4 regions of the Streptomyces sp. NPDC048671 genome follow, and region 1 is predicted to be linked to each of the others. Evidence: riboswitches for the same ligand, from Rfam matches in the RefSeq annotation. Region 1 holds a riboswitch; each other region holds the start of a gene.
The links. Region 1 has a riboswitch for cobalamin ahead of ACZ6S6_RS03345 (prenyltransferase/squalene oxidase repeat-containing protein). Riboswitches for the same ligand answer to the same signal wherever they lie in the genome.
Positions count from the first base shown of each region.

Region 2: another riboswitch for cobalamin. It lies ahead of metE (5-methyltetrahydropteroyltriglutamate--homocysteine S-methyltransferase); the one in region 1 lies ahead of ACZ6S6_RS03345 (prenyltransferase/squalene oxidase repeat-containing protein).
Region 3: another riboswitch for cobalamin. It lies ahead of ACZ6S6_RS36765 (ribonucleoside-diphosphate reductase subunit alpha); the one in region 1 lies ahead of ACZ6S6_RS03345 (prenyltransferase/squalene oxidase repeat-containing protein).
Region 4: another riboswitch for cobalamin. It lies ahead of ACZ6S6_RS00210 (cobalamin biosynthesis protein); the one in region 1 lies ahead of ACZ6S6_RS03345 (prenyltransferase/squalene oxidase repeat-containing protein).

Region 1 is NZ_JBVJHB010000001.1:726,425-730,419, forward strand. It holds gene ACZ6S6_RS03335 (hypothetical protein) at 1-11, shown strand, start outside; gene ACZ6S6_RS03340 (MBL fold metallo-hydrolase) at 219-1,259, shown strand; cobalamin riboswitch at 1,454-1,604, shown strand; gene ACZ6S6_RS03345 (prenyltransferase/squalene oxidase repeat-containing protein) at 1,695-2,957, shown strand; gene ACZ6S6_RS03350 (SCO2322 family protein) at 2,954-3,640, shown strand; gene ACZ6S6_RS03355 (energy-coupling factor transporter transmembrane component T) at 3,673-3,995, shown strand, end outside.
Region 2 is NZ_JBVJHB010000004.1:413,280-417,274, reverse strand. It holds gene metE (5-methyltetrahydropteroyltriglutamate--homocysteine S-methyltransferase) at 1-1,616, opposite strand, end outside; cobalamin riboswitch at 1,780-1,995, opposite strand; gene ACZ6S6_RS10810 (hypothetical protein) at 2,306-2,554, shown strand; gene ACZ6S6_RS10805 (YciI family protein) at 2,752-3,090, shown strand; gene ACZ6S6_RS10800 (RNA polymerase sigma factor) at 3,093-3,995, shown strand, end outside.
Region 3 is NZ_JBVJHB010000029.1:55,296-59,290, reverse strand. It holds gene mctP (monocarboxylate uptake permease MctP) at 1-1,490, shown strand, start outside; gene ACZ6S6_RS36770 (GNAT family N-acetyltransferase) at 1,621-2,133, shown strand; adenosylcobalamin-variant (AdoCbl-variant) riboswitch at 2,212-2,310, shown strand; gene ACZ6S6_RS36765 (ribonucleoside-diphosphate reductase subunit alpha) at 2,465-3,995, shown strand, end outside.
Region 4 is NZ_JBVJHB010000001.1:37,909-41,903, reverse strand. It holds gene ACZ6S6_RS00215 (cobyric acid synthase) at 1-1,326, opposite strand, end outside; gene ACZ6S6_RS00210 (cobalamin biosynthesis protein) at 1,323-2,336, opposite strand; cobalamin riboswitch at 2,481-2,612, opposite strand; gene ACZ6S6_RS00205 (hypothetical protein) at 2,784-3,017, opposite strand; gene ACZ6S6_RS00200 (inorganic phosphate transporter) at 3,030-3,995, opposite strand, start outside.

The sequences.
Region 1 (3,995 bases):
TCGCCGACTAGGAATCGTCCGGCCGGTCATGTTGCTGGTCAGGATGAGACCAGCAACATGACCGGGAGACCCCGGGGGCCCCTCGCCGTCCGGCGGCACTCCGCTCCGATCAGACAGGTGCCCGGGGCTACCACTGGAACAAGTTCTCGTTACAGTGGACGCGGCGCGTCGTGGCCGTACCCCGCACGCCGCCGAGACCGCGGAGAGATGGGGAGTCCATGACGCAGGTGATGAACCACGGTGGAGGCGTCCACAGCATCAAAGTCCCCATCCCGGACAACCCGTTGGGCCACACCCTGGTCCATGTCCTGGACACCGGCCGGGGGCCGGTCCTGATCGACACGGGCTGGGACGACCCGGAGGCCTGGGACACCCTGACCGCCGGGCTCACGACGGTCGGCGTGGACATCGCCGATATCCACGGCGTGGTCATCACCCACCACCACCCCGACCACCACGGCCTGTCCGGCCAGGTGCGCGACGCCTCCGGGGCCTGGATCGCGATGCACGCCGCCGACACGGCGATCGTCCGCCGCACCCGGGAGTCCGAACCGGGCACCTGGCTGTCGTACCTCGCGACGAAGCTGGCCACGGTCGGCGCCCCCGAGGACCACATCGCCCCGCTCCTGGCCGCCCGCGAGAAGGGCGGCCGGATGCGCACCCTGCCCGGTCTGCGGGCCGCGCTCCCGGACCGCGAGATCGTGCCCGGCGAACTCCTCGACCTGGCGGGCCGCAAGCTGCGCGCGATCTGGACCCCGGGCCACACTCCGGGCCATGTCTGCCTCCACCTGGAGGAGGACCACCCGGCCAACCTGCCCGGCCGCGGCCGCCTCTTCTCCGGCGATCACCTGCTTCCCGGCATCAGCCCGCACGTCGGCCTCTACGAGGACCCGGACAGCGCGACCGAGACCGACCCGCTCGGGGACTACCTCGCCTCCCTGGAGCGGATCGGCCGCCTGGGCGTCGCGGAGGTACTGCCCGCCCACCAGTACGCGTTCCCGGACGCGGCGGGCCGCGTACGGGAACTCCTCGACCACCACGAGGAGCGCCTCACCGGCCTCCTCGGCCTCCTCGCCGAACCGCTCACGCCGTGGCAGCTGGCCGAGCGGATGGAGTGGAACCGCCCCTGGGAGCAGATCCCTTACGGGTCACGGAACATCGCCGTTTCGGAGGCCGAGGCGCATCTGCGCCGGCTGGTGAAACTGGGGCGCGCGGAGGCGGTCACGGGAAGCGAGCCGGTGACGTTCGTGGCTGTGTGACGACGGCGCGCTGTTCCTCGCGGTGTGACGGGCGCGCCGGTCGCGCCGGCCACCGGAGGGTCAGCGTGCCGGTGCGGGACCGGGCGCGGGTCTGCGCCGGACAGGCCCGGCATGTCGCCGCCGCGATCCACCGGCCCACGATCGAGAGGGCGGCCACTGCGCGACGGGGACGGTCACGGGGCTCTCGTTGTACCTGCCCGGTAGAGTGTGCGAGTCGTCATCATGCCCGTTCAGGGGGAAGCCGGTGCGAATCCGGCGCTGACCCGCAACCGTGTATGCCGCCCTTTCGGCGGCCAGCCGGAATGCCCTGTCCGTGTCGTGACCGGCTCGCGCCATCGGGACCCCGGTGGCCGGCACCGTCGAGGTATACGGAGCCGGAGCCTGGTGCCTGTGTGTGCCTGTGCCCGGTTTCCCGCAGGAGAGGCCCCGCCCGCCATGACCGTACGCCGCAGCGCAGCCGCGCTCGCCGCCACCGCCACCGTGCTCTGTGCGGCCGCGGCCCCCGCCGCGGTCGCCGCACCGTCCCCCTCCCCCTCGCCGTCCGCGGCGCTGCCCTCGGGGCTGTACGGCACGACGGACCCCACGTACGACGGGGTGTGGCGGCAGTCGCTGGCCTTCGTCTCGCAGCGGGCCGTGGGCGTCACGCCCGCCAAGAAGGCGGTGGACTGGCTGGTCGGCCAGCAGTGCGACAGCGGCGCGTTCCCCGCGTACCGCCCCGACTCCTCCGTGCCGTGCGACGCCAAGACCATGATCGACACCAATGCGACGGCGGCCGCCGTACAGGCGCTGCACGAGGTCGGCAAGCACAAGGACCTCGTCGCCAACGGCGTCCACTGGCTGAAGTCCGTGCAGAACGAGGACGGCGGCTGGGGGTACACCGCAGGCCAGGCCAGTGACGCGAACTCCACCTCGATCGTGATCGGCGCCCTCGCCCGCGCCGGGCAGAAGCTCGGCGATGTGACGACGCACGGCGGCAGGACCCCGTACGCCGCCCTGCTCACCTTCGCCATCCCGTGCGGCGGCAAGGACGGCGGCGCCTTCGCCTACCAGCCCGACAAGGCCGGCAAGCTCGTCGCCAACGGGGACGCCACCGCGGCGGGCGTGCTCGGCTCGCTCGGCAAGGGGCTCCTCGTCGCCGACAACGCCGCGGTCAAGGACCCCGGCTGCCACAAGGGCACCGCGCTCACGCCGGAGCAGGCCGCCCAGAACGGCGCCTACTACCTCGCCGGGGCCCTCGCGAAGACCGGTCACCTCGACCAGCCGCCGATGCCGGGCGCCGAGGACAGCGCCCCGCAGCCCGACTTCGGCAACACCGCCGACGCGGTCGTCGCGCTGTCCGCCGCCGGGCACAAGGACAAGGCCGCCGCGTCCGTCGAGTGGCTGGCGAAGAACTCCGCGGGCTGGGCCGAGCAGAGCGGCCCCGCCGCCTACGCCCAGCTCGTCATGGCCGCCCACGCGACCGGCGCCGACGTGCACGACTTCGGCGGCGCCGACCTCGTCGCCCAGCTGAACGCGACCGGGCCCGCACCCGCCGCCGTGAAGAAGCCGAAGGCGAGCGCCACCAAGGACGAGGAGAAGAAGGACAGCGGCGACGGGGACGGCATCGGCGGTCTCTGGTGGTTCGTCGGAATCGGGCTCGCCGTCGGCGCGGGAGCCGGATTCCTGATCAGCGGCCGCCGGAAGAACCAGCAGCTGTGAGGCGCGCCGGAAGGGCCACCGTGCTGCTGGTCGTCCTGGGCGCCGTCCTGGCCGTGCTCGGCACGGGCCCGGCCCAGGCGGCGGGATACCGCTACTGGTCCTTCTGGGACGGTTCCGGCAGCGGATGGGCGTACGCCACCCAGGGGCCGTCCCTGGTCCGGCCGGACGACGGCGCGGTGCAGGGCTTCCGGTTCTCCGTGAGCGCCGACTCCCAGGACGCGGCGAAGCCGCGCCGCTCCCCCGACTTCTCGGAGATCTGCGCGGACACCCCCGCCCGGAGCGGCACCAAGCGCGTCGCGCTCGTCATCGACCCCGGTACCGCCGCCGACGCGCCGGAGGGTGAGACCCCGCCCCCGCCGCGTACCGCGTGCGCACAGGTCCCGAAGGACGCGAGCAGCGCGGAGGCGCTCGCGTCGGTGGCGAAGCCGCTGCGTTACGGAAGCGACGCGCTGCTCTGCGCGATCTCCGGCTATCCGGTCGCCGGGTGCGGTGAGCAGGTCTCCGGGAACGGGGACAGCAGCCGCCAGGCCACGGCGGACGCGTCCGCTCCCACGTCCGCGTCCGCTGCCGCCGGCAGCGGTGGTTCCGGCGGCGGGCCGTCCGCCGGGGTGCTCTTCGGGGTCGGCGCGGTCCTTCTGCTCGGCATCGCCGCAGTCGCGCAGGCCCGCCGCCGCCGCGGATGAACGGCTCGACGGCCGGCACCGGGGAGGTCCCGGTGACCGGCACCGCGGGCCGTGCGGCGTCCGGCCCCTCCCCGGTCCCCGCCTGGCGCGCGCCCGCCGCGACCCGGAGCAACGCGCTGCCCGCCGGGGCGTGGTGGCTGTGGGCGCTGGGGCTCGCCACCGCCGCGTCCCGGACGACCAACCCGCTGCTGCTCGGCCTGCTGGTGGGCGTGGCGGGGTACGTGGTGGCCGCGCGCCGGACGGACGCGCCGTGGGCCCGGTCCTACGGGGCGTTCATCAAGATCGGGCTGTTCGTCATCGGGGTGCGGCTGCTCTTCTCGGTGTTCCTCGGATCGCCGATCCCCGGCACGCATGT
Region 2 (3,995 bases), on a different contig from region 1:
CCGGCCAGGACCGGCGGGCGGACGTAGCGGGTGCCGTAGGACTGGACCCAGCCGTGCCGGGTGGCCAGGTAGCCGGTGAGCTGTTCCGCGAAGTACTGCACCATGTCGTTGCGTTCGGGCTCGCCGTGTACCAGGACGTCGATGCCGGTCTTCTCCTGGAAGGAGATGACCTCACCGATCTCGGCCCTGATCCGCTCCTCGTAACCGGCCGTGTCGATGCGGCCCGCGCGCAGGTCGGCGCGGGCCGTGCGCAGCTCGTCGGTCTGCGGGAACGAGCCGATGGTCGTCGTCGGCAGCAACGGCAGCCCGAGATGGGCACGCTGGGCGGCGGCCCGCTCGGTGTAGGGCTGGGAGCGGCAGCCGTCGGCGTCGGTGACGGTGGCGGTCCTGGCCCGTACGGCGGGGTCGGCGGTGATCGGGGAGTTCCTGCGGGAGGCGAGGTCGGCGCGGTTGGCGGAGATCTCGGCGGCGACGGCGCCCGTGCCCTGGGCCAGTCCCCTGGCCAGCGTGACGACCTCGGTGGTCTTCTGCCCGGCGAAGGCGAGCCAGCGCAGGATCTGGGGGTCGATGTCCCGCTCGGGTGCCGTGTCGAGGGGGACGTGCAGCAGGGAGCAGGACGCGGCCACATCGACACTGTCGGCGAGGCCCAGAAGGGTGGCGAGGGTGGCGAGGGACTTCTCGTAGTCGTTGATCCAGATGTTCCGGCCGTTGACGACGCCGGCGACGAGCCGCTTCCCGGACAGTCCGCCGGCGGCGGCGAGGTCTTCGAGGTTGGCGGCGGCCGAGCCGGTGAAGTCCAGGGCCAGGCCCTCCACCGGGGCCTTCGCCAGGACGGGCAGGGCGTCGCCGAGCCGGTCGAAGTAGGAGGCGACGAGCAGCTTGGGGCGGTCGGTGAGACCGCCGAGGTCACGGTAGGTGCGGGCCGCCGCGTTCAGCTCGGCCGGGGAGCGGTCCTGGACCAGCGCGGGCTCGTCCAGCTGCACCCACTCCGCGCCCGCGGCACGCAGATCGGCGAGCACCTCCGCGTAGACCGGCAGCAGCCGGTCCAGCAGGGTGAGCGGTTCGAAGCCGGCCGGCGCCCCCGGAGCGGGCTTGGCCAGCAGGAGATAGGTGAGGGGACCGACGAGTACCGGCCGGGCGGTGTGCCCGAGCGCGAGGACTTCCTTCAGCTCGGTGACCTGCTTGGTGGAGTCGGCGGTGAAGACGGTGTCCGGGCCGAGTTCGGGGACGAGGTAGTGGTAGTTGGTGTCGAACCACTTGGTCATCTCCAGCGGCGCCACGTCCTGGGTGCCGCGCGCCATCGCGAAGTAGCCGTCGAGGGCGTCGGCGTCGACGGCCGCACGGTGGCGCGCCGGGACCGCGCCGACCATGACGCTGGTGTCCAGCACATGGTCGTAGTACGAGAAGTCGCCGGTGGGCACCTCGTGGACGCCGGCGTCCGCCAGCCGCCTCCAGTTGGTCCGGCGCAGGCCGGCCGTCGTCTCCCGGAGGGCGTCGGCGCTGACGCGGCCCTTCCAGTAGCCCTCGATGGCCTTCTTCAGTTCCCGGTTCGGGCCCTGGCGGGGGTAGCCGTACACGGTGGCTCGTGCTGCCGCGGCTGCGGGCTTGGCTGTCACGGAAATCTCCTTCGCGAGATGACTCCTGAACATCCCGGGGACGGGACACGGACGCGAAGGGATGACGTACCGGACGGATCTCGCACACGCCATCGGCGCGGTCTTCCGTCTGGTATGTACGCCGACCCGCCCACGAGGTCACCGGGATATCCGCACGCGAGGGGTCGCGTGCGGGCAACGGGCAGGTCTTCGGACTCGCGGGCACATCCGCCTGGGCGGACACCTACTGGCCGTCGCTTCCCAGATCCAACCGGATCCAGTGCGTATGACGGCGGTCGTTCCCACTCACCGCTGCGGGGCAGTCCCGGAATTCCACCGGGTTCCCTCTTGCGACGCGCCTGCCTGGCGGACAGGGCGAACCAGCTGCACGGACCAGACTAGACGGTCGTCCACTGCCCAGGCGCCGCTGTTCACATTCCGGAACGTGAAATGAGACCCCGGCCCATGTTCTCGGTGAGCGTGATCCGCTCTCCTGTGGGACGAATGTATTGCCCAACCTGGAGCAGGCCGTGCACCGTCGGAGCCGGGAGGCGGCCGAGGACGGACGAGGACGGACTGACCGGGGCGACCGGCCAGGGGCACGCAACCCCTGACCAGTAGCCATCCGTTACCGCGGTGGCCATGCATCAGCGCCGGTCACCCGGGTACCTGCACCGGGCATGACGCCTATGGGAGGAAGAGAGAACACCGTGAACGACCTTCACCCGAAAGACCGGGGGAACAGCGGAGACCCGATTCCGCGGGACCCGCCCGATCAGCAGGCCACCGCCGACGAGGACCCCTTGGACGTGGTCGGCGGCCCGATGCGGCCGAAGGCCGCCGAGCAACCGGACCTGGAGATGCCCGATACGGACGAGGCAGGAACCGGCCGGCGCGGCGCCCCGCCCGCAGGCCATCGCCATCCGGACCACCCCGTGCCCGACGAACCGTCCGGCTGACCCGGTTCCCGAAGGCACCCGAGGGGCCGGCCCGTCGCGTTGCCCACGATGACGCCGGCGCCGAGCCGGCGGCCGTACGGTTGGACCCGCTGCCGCTGCCCGCCTGCCGCTGCCCGGCATCGGTGACCCCGTCGCTGTCCCCTGCGCCGCTGCTCGTTCGTCGTGAGGGTGAGAGCCCGCTGATTCCGGAGGCCGTGATGCGGTACGCCCTGATGATCTACACCGAGCCCGGCCACGAGGAGACGCTGTCGGAGGAGGAACGCGAGGCGGCGTACGCCGAGTATCTGGCGTTGGCCGACGATCCGCGGTGCGTCGGCGCCGGGCAGTTGCAGTCCGCCGAGACGGCGACGAGTGTGCGCGTGGTCGGCGGCCGGACGCTGATGACCGACGGCCCGTTCGCGGACACCAAGGAGGTGCTCGGCGGCTTCTGCCTGATCGAGGCGGCCGATCTGGACGAAGCGATCGAGCTGGCGTCGCGTGTCCCGGCCGCCCGGCTCGGCGGTGTTGTGGAGATCAGGCCGGTGGTGCGGCGCTGAACGTGCTGGAGGAGGTCTTCCGGGACGAGTGGGGCCGGGTGCTGGCGTCGCTGGTCGGGTACCTCGGTGACTTCGACAGGGCGGAGGACGCCGCGCAGGAGGCGTTCGCCGTCGCGGCGCGGAGCTGGCCCGCTTCGGGCGTACCGGCCAATCCGGGTGCGTGGCTGGTGACGACTGCGCGCCACCGGGCGATCGACCGGATTCGCCGGGAACACACCCTTGCCGAGAAGATCCACCTGCTGCCCGCACCCGAGGCCGTCATGGACGAGTTCGACGACACCGTGATCAAGGACGAACGGCTTGAGCTGATCTTCACCTGCTGCCACCCGGCCCTGCCGCTGGAGGGGCAGGTGGCACTGACCCTGCGGGCCCTCGGCGGCCTGGAGACGGCTGAGATCGCGCGGGCGTTCCTCGTCTCCGAGGAGACCATGAAGCGGCGCCTGACGCGCGCCAAGAACAAGATCAGGGCAACCGGGATCCCGTTCGCGGTTCCGGGCGCGCAACTGCTGCCGGACCGCGTCGACGCGGTACTCGCGGTGATCTACCTGATCTGCAACGAGGGCTACCGGGGCCGGGTCGACCTCGGCGCCGAAGCCATCCGCCTGGGACGGGTGCTCGCCTCGCTCATGCCGGACGAGCCGGAGGCGCACGGGCTGCTGGCACTGATGATGATCCACCACGCCCGGCGGCGGGCCAGGTTCTCCGGCGAGGACCTCGTGCTGCTCGGCGATCAGGACCGGTCGCTGTGGGACACCCGCCGGATCGCGGAGGGACGGGTGGTGCTCGACCGGGCGCTCGCGCTGGGCGGGCGCGGCGCCTATGTCGTCCAGGCCCTGATCGCGTCGATGCAGACGCGGGAGCGGATCGACTGGCCCCGGGTCGCCGCGTTGTACTGGCGTCTGGTC
Region 3 (3,995 bases), on a different contig from region 1:
GGTCGTTCGGCACCTGGGTCACCTGGTTCCTGCTCGGCGGCGACCTCTACACCGCGTACACCTTCGTCGCCGTGCCGGCGGCGATCTACGCGGCCGGCGCGGCCGGCTTCTTCGCGGTGCCCTACACCATCCTGGTGTACCCGCTGATCTTCACCTTCCTGCCGCGCCTGTGGTCGGTCTCGCACAAGCACGGCTACGTCACCACCTCGGACTTCGTCCGCGGCCGCTTCGGCTCCAAGGGGCTCTCCCTCGCCGTCGCCGTCACCGGCATCCTCGCCACCATGCCGTACATCGCGCTCCAGCTCGTCGGCATCCAGGCGGTGCTGGACGTGATGGGCGTCGGCGGCGGCGAGAACACCAGCTGGTTCGTCAAGGACCTGCCGCTGCTGATCGCGTTCGCGGTACTCGCCGCGTACACGTACTCCTCGGGCCTGCGCGCGCCCGCGCTGATCGCGTTCGTCAAGGACGGGCTGATCTATCTGGTCATCCTCGTGGCGATCATCTACATCCCGATCAAGCTCGGCGGCTTCCACGACATCTTCGCCTCCGCGCAGGAGAAGTTCGCGGGCCCGCCGGGCGGCAAGCCGACCGGTGCGCTCGCACCCGCCAGGTCGGGGCAGTGGGGTTACGCCACGCTGGCGCTGGGCTCGGCGCTGGCGCTCTTCATGTATCCGCACTCCATCACGGCGACGCTCTCCAGCCGCAGCCGCAACGTGATCCGCCGCAACACCACGATCCTGCCGCTGTACTCGTTGATGCTGGGGCTGCTCGCGCTGCTCGGCTTCATGGCGATCGCCGCCGGGGTCAAGGTGGACAACGGCCAGCTGGCGATCCCGCAGCTCTTCGAGAACATGTTCCCCGACTGGTTCGCGGGCGTGGCGTTCGCCGCCATCGGCATCGGCGCGCTGGTGCCCGCGGCGATCATGTCGATCGCGGCGGCGAACCTGTTCACCCGGAACATCTACAAGGACTTCCTGAAGCCCGACGCGACACCCGCCCAGGAGACCAAGGTCTCCAAGACGGTCTCGCTGCTGGTGAAGGTCGGCGCGCTCGCCTTCGTCCTCACCATGGACAAGACGGTCGCGATCAACTTCCAGCTGCTCGGCGGGATCTGGATCCTCCAGACGATGCCGGCCCTGGTCGGCGGCCTGTTCACCCGGTGGTTCCACCGCTGGGCGCTGCTCGCCGGCTGGGCGGTCGGCATGGTCTACGGGACGGCCGCCGCGTACGGGGTCGCCAGCCCGACCCAGGCCCACTTCGGCGGGTCCTCCAAGGAGATCCCGGGCCTCGGCGAGATCGGCTACATCGGCCTGACGGCGTTCGTGCTGAACATCGTGGTCACCGTCGTCCTCACCTTCGTCCTGAACGCCGTGAAGGCGCCTGCCGGGGTCGACGAGACCTCGCCCGGCGACTACACCGCGGACGCGGGCGACCCGGGCGTGAAGGCCCAGCTCCCGCCGGCCACGGCCGGGGCGCCGGGCGGTCACTGACCCACCGCTTCACGGGCCGCCGCTCCCCCGCTCCGGGGTGCGGCGGCCCGTTCGCGTGCCGGGCGCGGGTGGCCCGGCGTGCCCGGGAATTCCCGCGAACGGGCGTGCGGAGTGCGGCACACTTCCGGGCATGGACATCACCATCAGGCCGGTCGTGCCCGCCGAGTACCCGGTCCTCGGCGAGATCACCGCCGAGGCCTATCTCGGGGACGGGCTGCTGGACTTCGGCGCCGACGATCCGTATCTGACGCAGCTGCGGGACGTCGCCCGGCGGGCCGCCGAGGCCGAGGTGCTCGTCGCGGCGGACGCACGGGGGCGGGTGCTGGGCGGCGTGACGTACGCCCCGCCGGGGAATCGGTGGGCGGACATCGCGGCCGCCGACGAGGCCGAGTTCCGGATGCTCGCGGTCTCTCGCGAGGCTCGTGGGGCCGGGGCGGGCGAGGCGCTCGTCCGGGCCTGTATCGACCGCGCACGGGCCACCGCGGGGGTCACGGGGATCACCCTGTCGACGCAGTCGGCCATGTACGGCGCCCATAGGATCTACGGGCGCCTCGGCTTCGTACGGACCCCCGAAAGGGACTGGTATCCCATCGAGGGGCTGTCGCTGCTGACCTACCGCCTGGACCTCCGGCCGACGCCATGAAGCCGCGCTGTTGAGTTGCACGACACAACATGTGGGGGCTGCCGCATCCGACTGCCCCCACATGTATGCTCGTGCTCGCTGTCGCCGCAGGGAAATCCGGTGCGAATCCGGAACTGTCCCGCAACGGTATGTTCGGTGCGCTTTTGCGCACCCGTGAGTCCGAGGACCTGCCGACAGCGCATCCGGCTCGACCGATCCGGATGCCCAGACGTCCGGGCCTCGTGGATGGGCCGGTGGACGCCGCGCGGAGTGCTGCCCTGCCCAGGGTCCGGCTCCGCCCGGCTGCCCCCGATCCCCCGCCGGCCCAGAGCCGAGCGAGGGAGAGCACCACGTGACCATCGCGCCAGCCGATCCGGTTTCAGCGGCCGAGTCCGAAGCAGCCGAGTCCGGGACGGACCTGTCCGCGGCACCCGCGAAGGACGGACCGGGAACCGCGTTGCTGCGAACCCTCACCGGCCTCACCGCGGATCTGCCCGACACCGACCCCGGACGCGTCGCCGGCGCCGCACTGCGCGGCCGCAACGCCCGGTCGGACGAGGCCGAGCTGCGCTCGCTGGCCACCGAGGCCGCCGCGGGCCTGATCTCCGAGGACCCCGCCTACTCCCGGCTCGCCGCCCGCCTCCTCACCCGCTCCATCGCGGACGAGGCGGCCGGCCAGGGCGCGACGTCCTTCTCCGCGTCGGTCGCCGTCGGACACCGCGAGGGCCTGATCGCGGACCGCACCGCCGAGTTCGTGACCCTCCACGCGGCCGCCCTCGACGCGCTGGTCGGACAGGCCCTCGACGACGGCGCCGACGACCGCTTCGGCTACTTCGGGCTGCGCACCCTGCACAGCCGCTATCTGCTGCGCCACCCGCTGACCCGCCAGGTCATCGAGACCCCGCAGCACTTCATGCTCCGCGTCGCCGCCGGGCTCGCGGAGGACAACTCCGAGCGCGCCCTGGACGAGGTCGCCGCGCTGTACCGGCTGATGAGCCGGCTGGACTACCTGCCCTCCTCCCCCACGCTCTTCAACTCCGGCACCCGGCACCCGCAGATGTCCTCCTGCTACCTGCTGGACTCGCCGCTGGACGAGCTGGACTCGATCTACGACCGCTACCACCAGGTGGCGCGGCTGTCGAAGCACGCGGGCGGCATCGGCCTCTCGTACTCCCGTATCCGCGCCCGCGGTTCGCTGATCCGGGGCACCAACGGGCACTCCAACGGCATCGTCCCGTTCCTGAAGACGCTCGACGCCTCCGTCGCCGCGGTGAACCAGGGTGGCCGGCGCAAGGGCGCCGCCGCGGTCTACCTGGAGACCTGGCACGCGGACATCGAGGAGTTCCTGGAGCTGCGCGACAACACGGGTGAGGACCAGCGGCGCACGCACAACCTCAACCTGGCGCACTGGATCCCGGACGAGTTCATGCGCCGGGTCGACGCGGACGGCACCTGGTCACTGTTCTCCCCGGCCGACGTGCCCGAGCTGGTCGACCTGTGGGGCGACGCGTTCGACGCCGCGTACCGGGCGGCCGAGGCCAGGGGCCTGGCCCGCAAGACGATGCCGGCCCGTGAACTGTACGGCCGGATGATGCGGACGCTCGCGCAGACCGGCCAGGGCTGGATGACGTTCAAGGACGCCTCCAACCGGACCGCGAACCAGACCGCCGAGCCCGGCCGCGTCGTGCACTCGTCGAACCTGTGCACGGAGATCCTCGAAGTCACCGACGACGGCGAGACGGCCGTCTGCAACCTGGGTTCGGTCAACCTCGGCGCGTTCGTCGCCGACGGCACCATCGACTGGGAGCGTCTGGACGCCACCGTCCGTACCGCGGTGACCTTCCTCGACCGGGTCGTCGACATCAACTTCTACCCGACCGAGC
Region 4 (3,995 bases), 690 kb from region 1:
GCGGAACTCGTCGCTCTCCAGGGAGCCGTGCCAGTGGGTGCCCCACACGGCGCCGGACCGGCAGCCGTCGAGGCGCTGCCCCTGCCCGTCGGTGAGGAACGGCTCGCCGCCCCGCACGTCCGCGACGCCGTGGTGGATCTCGTACCCCTCGACGGGGGCGCCGAGCGCCTCGCCGGCCGGCCGGGCGAGGGTCTTCTCGCGGGCGAACCGGACGCGTACGGGCAGCAGCCCGAGCGCGTCGACCTGCCCGGCGCGCGACTCCACCTCGTCCTCGATGTGTTCCCCGAGGATCTGGTAGCCGCCGCAGATGCCGAGGACCGGGCGGCCCTCGGCGGCGCGCCGCAGCAGCGCGTCGGCGAGCCCGCGCTCGCGCAGCCAGGCCAGCGCCCGCACGGTGCCGCGGGTGCCGGGCACGATGACGAGGTCGGCGTCGGACAGTTCCTCGGCGCGGTCCACGAACCGCACGACGACACCCGGTTCGGCGGCCAGCGCGTCGACATCGGTGAAGTTCGACATCAGGGGCACCGCGCACACCGCGACACGCAGGACGTCCTCGCCGTGCGGCGGGGCGACGGCCGACTCCCGTACGGTGCCGCGCAGCGAGACCCGCAGCCCGTCCTCCTCGTCGATGCCGAGGCCGTGGGCGAACGGCAGCACCCCGTACGTAGGCCGTCCGGTGAGATCGCGCAGCATGTCGAGGCCGGGCTCCAGCAGCGACACGTCACCGCGGAACTTGTTGACCAGGTAGCCGGCGATCAGCGCCTGGTCCTCGGCGGCGAGCAGTGCCGTCGTACCGAAGAACGACGCGAAGACCCCGCCCCGGTCGATGTCCCCGACGACCACCACCGGGAAGCGGGCCGCCCTGGCGATGCCCATGTTCACGATGTCCGTGCGCCGCAGGTTGATCTCGGCCGGACTGCCCGCCCCCTCGCAGATCACCGCGTCATACGTGCCCCGAAGCTGCTCCAGGCAGTCCACGACGGTGGACAGCAACGCTTCCTGCCTGCCGCCGTGGTAGCCGCGGGCGCTCATCTCGCCGACCGCGCGCCCCATCAGGACGACCTGGCTGGAGCGGTCGCTGCCGGGCTTGAGCAGCACCGGGTTCATCAGCGCGGTCGGCTCCACCCTGGCCGCCTGGGCCTGCATGGCCTGGGCGCGGCCGATCTCGGCGCCCTCGCGGGTGACGAAGGAGTTCAGGGACATGTTCTGCGCCTTGAACGGCGCGACCTTCACGCCCCGGCGCACCAGCCAGCGGCAGATGCCCGCCGTGACGACGCTCTTGCCCGCGTCCGAGGTGGTCCCGGCGACCAGCAGCCCGCCGCTCATGTCGGTCTCCGTCCTGAGGTGCGCGTATCCGGGGCGTGCGGCCCCGTGCCGTGCGTCGAGGTGATCCGTCGTGCGGCCGCGCCGACGCCCAGGCGGGCCGCCACGCTCACGCCCAGGGCCAGCGCACCGATCCGGCGCGACAGCCGTACGGCGCGTTCGATGTCCTCGGTCTCCACCGCCCGGCCCGTCTCCCCGTTGAGTACGGGGCGGTGCTCGACCCGGCCGCCGTAGGCGAGGGTGCCGCCGAGGCGTACGCCGAGGGCGCCCGCGAAGGAGGCCTCCACGGGGCCCGCGTTGGGGCTCGGGTGCTTGGCGGCATCCGCCCGCCAGGCCCGTATCGCCCCTCGGGGCCGTCCGCCGGCGGCCACGGCGAGCAGCGCCGTCAGCCGGGCGCCCGGCCAGCCCGCGAGGTCGTCGAGGCGGGCCGAGGCCCAGCCGTAGCGCAGGTGGCGGGGCGACTTGTGGCCGACCATGGCGTCGAGGGTGTTGGCGGCCCGGAAGCCGACGAGTCCGGGGACCCCGCCCAGCGCACCCCACACCAGGGCGCCGACCACGGCGTCCGAGGTGTTCTCGGCGACGGACTCCACCACGGCGCGGGCGATCTGCGGTCCGTCCAGGGACTGCGGGTCGCGGCCGCACAGGTGGGGCAGCCGTTCACGGGCCAGGCCGAGGTCCCCGGCGGCCAGGGCGCCGCCGATGGACCGGGCCTCGCGCCCCAGCGAGGTGCCGCCGACGACGGACCAGGTGGCGGCGGCGGTCAGGGCCACGGACGCGGCGGGACGGCGGCGCAGCGCGCGGGCGGCCAGCGCGGCACCCCCCGCGGCGCCTCCGGCGCAGACCAGGGTGTGCAGCGCGCCCCACCCGCGGTGGTCGCGCCACAGACGGCGTTCGACGCCTGCCGCGGCCCGCCCGAAGGCGGCGACCGGATGTCCCCTGCGGGGATCACCGAGCAGCAGATCGCCGATCAGACCGGCCGTGGCGCCGTACGCGAAGATGCGATCGGCACGCACGGTTCAGCCGGCCGTCGCGCCTCGAAGGACCTTCGTGCGGGCAGCTGGTGGAAGGGGCGGCACGGATACGGGCGCACGGCGGCCGGGCATGGCGATATGTCCTCACTCAGGGTCCGCGCCCTGGTTCGACGTGACCGGCGACGAGAGTCTCCTGGCTCCCGGATCCGCAGTTCCCCCGGTCTTCCAGTCCACGTGCGTGGACCGTGACTTCCGGTGGTGGGGGACTGCTCCCCGGTGACAGTGGCGGGACCGCGCCGGATTCGCACCGGCTTCCTCTGCTGTCGCCGTAATGGCTCCGGCAGTCCACCACGCTCCGCGAACGTCAGTCAACCTGCCGTTGACCTGCGACGGCGCAGTGTGCTGAGACCCACATCGGGCCGGACGCACCCGAGGTGCGTCCGGCCCGATGAGCGGGAGCGGGAAGGGCCCCGGGGGGCCCGGCGGCCGTCAGGCGACGATCATGTAGATCCCGTAGGCCACCGCCGCCGCGCACAGCCCGAAGCAGACGTACGCGCCCGCGCGGGCCAGCATCAGGGACCCGCCGGCCTGCCCGCCCCGCGCGGCCGGTTCCGGCTGCCTGGAGAGGCCGACGATGCCCAGGGTGAAGAGGCCCACCAGGGCGACGGTGGCGACGAGAGAGACACCGAAGACGGTGCCGAGGGCTGCCCAGTCGATGTTCATGGGGATGTGTCCTTACACCGTGGCGGGTCGCGCCGGGTCGGCTACGGGTCCGGCCGGGGCCGGGATGGTGGTCTTGAGGTCCTGCTGCGCCTGGACCGCGGTGGGCGGCGGGCTGACGGCCGCGATGGCGGTGGTGACGACGCCCGCGGGTTCGGCGTCCCCGACAGGAGCGCCGTCCCGGCCGCCGGGTGCGACGTCGTCCTTGCCGACCGGCTTGCGGCGCGACAGGACCCAGATCGCTCCGGAGCCCGCGACCAGCAGCACGGCGACGACCACGACGCCCCAGGTGCCCTGCTTGGTGAGGAATTCGGCCCCCGCGCCGACCAGACCGGCGGCCGGCAGGGTCAGACCCCAGGCGACGAACATCCGGGTGGCGGTGGACCAGCGGACCACACCGCCCCGGCGGCCCAGGCCCGCGCCCATCACGGCGCCGGAGCAGGACTGGGTGGTGGAGAGGGAGAAGCCGAGGTGCGAGGAGGCCAGGATGACCGTCGCCGCACTGGTCTGGGCGGCGAAGCCCTGCGGCGGCTTGAGCTCGGTGAGGCCGCTGCCCATGGTGCGGATGATGCGCCAGCCGCCCAGGTAGGTGCCGAGCGCGATGGCCAGACCGGCACTGACGATGACCCAGACCGGCGGGTTCGAACCGGGGGAGAGCACCCCGCCGGTGACCAGGGCGAGCGTGATGATGCCCATGGTCTTCTGCGCGTCGTTGGTGCCGTGGGCGAGGGAGACCAGCCCGGCGGAGGCGATCTGCCCGGCGCGGTAGCCCTTGGCGGTCGCCTTCTCCTGGGCGCCGTTACGGATCTTCCCGCCGATCCGGTACGTCAGCTTGGTGGCCAGCAGCGCGGCCAGACCGGCGACGATCGGGGCGGCGACCGCGGGGAGCAGCACCTTGGTGACGACCGTGCCGCCGTCGACCGACGACCAGCCCGCGGACATCACCGCGGCGCCGATCAGACCGCCGAAGAGGGCGTGGGA